Regions from separate parts of the Pseudoalteromonas espejiana DSM 9414 genome, predicted to be linked through region 1. Evidence: predicted binding sites of a transcription regulator. Region 1 holds the regulator's gene; the other holds the start of a gene.
The links. Region 1 encodes sigma-54, which starts transcription at its own class of promoters, with help from an activator protein. Its sites were predicted from a motif close to GTTGGCACGNNNNTNGNNT; they were not measured.
Positions count from the first base shown of each region.

Region 1 (3,173 bases):
CGTAGTTATCTGATACGCTGCGTACCAAAGAGGGCAGTAAGTTTACCGGAATATTATCTACGCAATAATAACCCAAATCTTCAACTACGCGCAAAGCAACCGACTTTCCTGAACCAGAACGGCCGCTTATGATAATCAACTCCATTTATCGCCCTTAGTATTTACTACGATTGTTCAACAATAACGTTATACAGCTCAGCATCGGTTTTTGCACTGCGTAGCTGTTTACAAAATTCTTTGTTGCTCAGTTTATCAGCTATAGTTGCTAGAGTCTTTAGGTGCTGCTGGTTATCACCATCTGGTACGATGAGTGCCACAAAAATATCAACCGGGCAGTTATCTATCGCATCAAAGTTAACAGGTGTATCGCTAACAAGTACTAATGCAAGCGGCTCTTCTACGCCACCCATTCTGCCATGAGGAATCGCGATTCCTCGGCCAATACCTGTGCTACCTAGTTTTTCTCTGCTTGCTAATGCGTTGAGAATATCTTGCTGTGGTAAATAAGGTAATTTTTCATGAGCGAGTTCGCTAATGAATTCTAAAATTCTTTTTTTACTACTAAAAAGGACCGCAGCTTTGCTGCAGTCCTGGCATACTAATGTACTTAATTTCATAATATTAGTGTCTAGCGAGCTTCTCTTTATGTTTAATAACTTGGCGATCGAGTTTATCAATCAACGAGTCTATTGCGGCATACATATCTTGGTGCTCTGTAGAGGCAAATAAGTCTGCGCCACTTACATGAATTGTCGCTTCAGCTTTTTGGTTGAGTTTTTCTACATCGAGAATGACATGCACATTGCTAATATGATCTGAGTGCCTTTCCAGCTTTGCAAATTTATTATTTACATAGTCTTTAAGTGATTCAGTTACTTCTACGTGACGACCAGTTAGGTTTAGTTGCATAAGCATTTCCTCTTTGTTTTTTACGTCTTATATCAAACTCTTTCTCTGATTTGACGGTGGAATAGCTAGCGATTCACGGTATTTTGCTATTGTGCGTCTAGCTACTTTAATTCCTTGCTCTGCCAATATATCCGCAATTTTGCTATCACTCAATGGTTTAGCTGAGTTTTCCGCGGCAATTAGCTTTTTAATCAAGGCGCGTATTGCTGTAGATGAGCACTCACCACCGTTTTCGGTGCTTACATGGCTTGAGAAAAAGTATTTAAGCTCAAAAATACCACGTGGTGTATGCATATATTTTTGCGTAGTTACACGCGAAATTGTCGACTCGTGCATTTCTACCATTTCAGCAACATCGTTTAATACCATAGGCTTCATGGCTTCAGGGCCATGTTCAAAAAATGCCTGCTGCTGTTTTACAATACAGTTAGTTACTTTTAATAGCGTATCGTTTCTGCTCTCTAGGCTTTTAATAAACCATTTAGCTTCTTGCAGGTGAGAGCGAATAAATTGGCTATCACCCGAAGATTTTACGGTACGCGACATAGCCGCATACTGACTATTTACACGTATTTTTGGCATGCTATCTGGGTTTAACTCAACCACCCAGCGGCCTTTAATTTTTTTAACCGATACATCAGGTATAACATACTCAGACTCTTCCCTCACTATGGTATCAGCAGGTTTTGGGTTGAGAGTGTGTATTAATGTCATTACCTCTTTAAGCTCATCTTCTTTGAGCTTTGTTTTCTTCATTAATGTACGATAGTCGCGAGCTGCTAATAGATCAATATGATCGGTTAAGATCATTTTTGTTTGTTCTATTAAAGGTGTATCTTTATCAAATTGATTCAACTGTATACATAAGCACTCTTGTAGGCTTCGTGCTGCAATACCTACAGGGTCAAATAATTGAATTCGCTTTAAAACAGCTTCAATTTCATCAAGTTCAACTTCAACGTCATCATCGTGCTCTTGGTTAAAGCTTTCTAAAATTTCTTCGCAGCTTAACGTTAAAATACCTGAGTCATCTACAGCTTCTACAATGGCAATAGCAATTGCTTCGTCGGTAGGGCTAAAGGGTGTAAGTTGAAGCTGCCACATTAAATACTCATGAAGCGTTTCGGTAGAAGCACCTTGGTAAATAGACTCATCTTCTGGCATTGGGCCTGATGAAGCTGCAGGCGCGGCGCTCATGTATTCATCCCACGTAACATCCATTGCCATATCATCGCTAACGGTGTCTTTATTTAAAGCTTCACCGCTGTCTTGTTCGTATTCGCTGGCTGAATCGTCAGTTGATGCGCTTACGGTTACATCATCGGTGTCTGCTTTTTGCTCGTTTTTTCCAGCCGAATCTTCCGTGTAATCTTGCTCTTCAACTTCTAATAGCGGGTTGCTATCAAGTGCTTCTTGTATTTCTTGCTGGAGATCCAATGTACTGAGCTGCAGCAAACGTATCGCTTGCTGCAATTGTGGAGTCATTGTAAGTTGCTGGCCCATGCGCAGCTGTAATGATTGCCTCATGTATCTCTAACAATCCTTTTATGTTGTTATAATTAATATTAGCAGATGCTCAAAGGAGTGGCTTGATTGTTACAGCCTAAATTGCTCGCCTAAGTAAACATCGCGCACAGTTTTGTCGTTTAATACGTGTTCTGGAGTGCCAGATGCAATTAGCTCCCCATGAGAAACAATGTAGGCTTTTTCACAAACATCAAGGGTTTCTCTTACGTTGTGATCGGTAATTAGTACCCCAATCCCACGATTTTTAAGATGTTCAATTATTTTCTTTATATCTAACACTGAAATTGGATCAACACCAGCAAAAGGCTCATCCAATAAAATAAATTTAGGATTTGCGGCTAATGCGCGGGCAATTTCAACGCGGCGACGTTCGCCACCAGAAAGCGCCATACCTTGGCTGTCGCGAATGTGCTGAATACTAAACTCATCAAGTAGGTTGTTAAGCGTTTCTTCTCTAGCGGCTTTATTAAGCTCTTTTCGCGTTTCTAAAATCGCCATTAAGTTTTGATAAACTGTTAACTTTCTAAAAATTGATGACTCTTGTGGTAAATAGCCAATACCTAAGCGAGCACGGCTGTGCATAGGTAATAACGTAATGTCGTTATCATCTATTGAAATTTTACCTTTATCGCTAGGAACTAGGCCTACAATCATGTAAAACGTGGTGGTTTTACCTGCACCATTAGGGCCTAGTAAGCCAACAATACTACCTGCTTGAACTTCTAACCCAACGTTTT
Region 1 is NZ_CP011028.1:3,214,286-3,217,458, reverse strand. It holds gene rapZ (RNase adapter RapZ) at 1-145, opposite strand, end outside; gene PESP_RS14600 (PTS sugar transporter subunit IIA) at 165-617, opposite strand; gene hpf (ribosome hibernation promoting factor) at 622-909, opposite strand; gene PESP_RS14590 (RNA polymerase factor sigma-54) at 937-2,436, opposite strand; gene lptB (LPS export ABC transporter ATP-binding protein) at 2,506-3,173, opposite strand, start outside.

Region 2 (3,173 bases), 110 kb from region 1:
AGGTGCGGTTAATTACAACTCAAGCGAGCAAAATAAAGCACAAAGCCTAAGTGCAGGCAGCTACGTAGAGTCAACGGGCCGCTTTACTCACTCGCTTGAAAACAACAGCGATAAGCCGGCAACTATCTACATTCGTACTAATAGTAAGTACCAAGTTAATTAAATACTTAACGCCTCTAGCAAGCCATTGCTGGAGGCTTTTTATACCGGTTGGCTATCCCTTTATTTGCTGCTTTGAGCCTAAAGCGTAAACACCTCCAATCTTTTCAACACCTAATATCTAAATTATCTAAATTATCTAAATTATCTAAAAAAACAAAAACTAGCTATTCTGTAAAGCAGATCAAGCGTGGGATTTATAAATTTAATTATTAAGTTTAAAAATGTATTTATAAAGAAGGGTAACTTGGAAAAGTGGTGGCCCCTCCCAGACTCGAACTGGGGACCTAACGATTATGAGTCGTGTGCTCTAACCAACTGAGCTAAGGGGCCAACTTTTATATAACTACAAGGTAGTTAATTTTTGAAGCGTTTAGCCACTGAGCGACTAAAGCGGGTTGCAGTATAAAAAGTTTTTTAAGGCTTGTCACTAGCAAAAACCTTTATTTTAACAATCAGTAAGCTGACTGCTTAAATAGTAATCTTTTTATAAGCTAATAGACGAGAAAATACAGAAAAACGAACAAGGAGGGATGTAAGCCGCTTTTTTACAATCTGAATTATAAAAAAGTGGCCGGCTCACATTTATAGCGGCTACACATTATTTTTTAGCGATAATGTAGATTGCGTGTATTAACCCTGGGAAGTAACCTAACAGGGTTAATAAAATATTTAGCCAAAAATGCATGCCTAAACCTACTTGCAAAAACACGCCTAATGGTGGCAGTAAAATCGACAAAATTATACGAATGATATCCATGGGGTAGCTCCTTTAGAATGACAAAACAAAAAGCCCAGCTAGGCTGGGCTTTTTAGTATAGTGTATTATTCAGCAACAATAGTTAATTCATCAACTACGTCACGAACATCTTCAGCATTTTTAGCAATTTTCACTGCTAACTGCTTTTCGGCTTCTGTTTCTACAGAACCTTTAAGCTTAACTATACCGTTGTCGGTATCTACATCGATGTCTGTACCGTCAACTTCTGAGTCAAATAAGAAACGTGTAGTAATTACTGTGGTGATTTTAGCGTCAGTTAAGTCGTTATCGTCATCATCCATAGTGGCACGATCTTTATCGTCCATATCCATGTTTTTAACAACTGTTAGGTTGTTTTCTACATCAGATACGCCATCTAGGCTAATTACAAGTTCTTCAGCTAGCTCTTTATCAAGATCGCTGTTTACTTTACCTGTAAGTACTACCTTGCCATTTTTTACATCAGTGTTAATGTCAAAGTTGTTTAGATTAGTGTTCATAAGAAGCACTGTTTCTGCCTTACCATCAATCCAAGCATCTTTACTTTCATTTTCCCACGTGCCCGCTTGAGCACCCATAGCTGTAGTACCAAGAACTAAAGCCGCAATCATAGATTTGTTGAATGTTTTCATAATCTTTCTCCTTTTGATTAAAGACACTTTTATATATGCGAGCATTAGGCCAACTTTGTTATCCCTTAAATTTCAGCAACTTAAGGGAAAATATGCCAAGTTGGTATTAAGTGGGCGAGTAAACATTTACAGGCTATTCGGTAAAAGTTTCTCAAGTGGTGAAAATAACGATTATATTGCAGTTTTGGTTAATCTATCGTTAATATAGTAAAGCAACGGAATTCATATAAAACATAAGCACTTGATATTAAATGGTTTTAATATTGGTATATGGCTTGCTAATAAAACGATAACGCAAATATAAAAAGGATTACTCCCATGTCTGTAAAAATTGAAGACCGCCCAATAGAGCAAGTTCGTGAACAAGTGATAGATCAACTTATTTATAATTACAGCCATGGAGTAATATCTGCTGAAGCATTCGAAAGGCGCCTAGACAGCGCAATGGAAGCAACCGACAACACCACTCTGCTTGGCTTAGTTGAAGATTTAACTCTAAACGCAGATACACAGTATACTGCTCAAAAACAAACTCAGTTCTCACCTAACTACAGTGCACAACAAGGCGATAATGAAAGCCTGACTTTAAAAAGCATTTTGGGCTCAAGCGAACGTAGTGGCCAATGGGTTGTGCCTAAAGATATTTATATTCAAAACTATATGGGGTCAATTGTACTTGATTTTACCGATGCCATATTTACCCACCAACATGTCACTATTCACGTTAGTTGTTATTTTGGTAGCGAAGAAATATACGTACCAGAGCACGTTAATGTGGTTTCTAAAATGTTTTGTATATTGGGCAGCTTTGAAAATAAAACTGTCTCGCTAAATAAGCGCCAAGGCCCAACTATTCAGATTGAAGGTAGAACTGTATTAGGCTCTGTTGAGGTTAAAGTTAAACGCACCATTAAAGAAAAGTTTATAAGCTTTGCCAATGATTTAAAAGCGCAGCTTGGCGTGAGCAATAAATAGTGCACTTAAATGTAAGGTATAGAAAAGCCCTAATAAGCGCTTTTCTATACTCTTGTTTAATACACATTTTATAAGTCGTTATTGCGCTCACTAGGTATGTCACTTAAGTACTGCACAAATTCAACCTCAAACCCGGCCGGGTCTAAGTAATACACGTTTTTTCTAAAGGGGTTTTCTGCGCCTTGCTTATCTAGGTTAAATCCCGCTTGTTTTAAGCGCGTTATAAGCGCGTCTATATTGTTTGTAACATAGGCAAAGTGAGCCAGCCCTACTTGATGCCCTGTCAAATTTCTGTTTTTATGCTCGCCGTTGTTGCTTATAGCAATGTAGTGATTATCATCACCAAAGTGTACCCAGCGTTTTGGTTTACCATACCAAGTATTGTGCCCTTCGCTCCTAATTGACCAATACGGAAAGGCTGCTTTATAAAACGTTAGCATGGCGTCTATATCGTTTACGACTAAATGTACGTGCTCTAATCTCATTATTATTTACCTTAGTTGATTGCTTAAACACAAGATAAAACCTCAAGCTAACTTTAGGTAAAGCACTTTTTATTTTTTATTTAACCCAAGCTCTGGTTAAGAGACTTACTAACATAATGAATTATTGTGGCATTTAAATTTATTTTCTCTAGCCAAAGGTTT
Region 2 is NZ_CP011028.1:3,320,952-3,324,124, forward strand. It holds gene PESP_RS15075 (DUF4437 domain-containing protein) at 1-163, shown strand, start outside; tRNA gene PESP_RS15080 (tRNA-Ile) at 416-492, opposite strand; gene PESP_RS15085 (YqaE/Pmp3 family membrane protein) at 761-919, opposite strand; gene PESP_RS15090 (BON domain-containing protein) at 985-1,551, opposite strand; gene PESP_RS15095 (LiaF domain-containing protein) at 1,870-2,526, shown strand; gene PESP_RS15100 (VOC family protein) at 2,595-3,011, opposite strand.
Region 2: the regulator sigma-54 is predicted to act here: its motif matches at 1,587-1,605, upstream of PESP_RS15090 (BON domain-containing protein).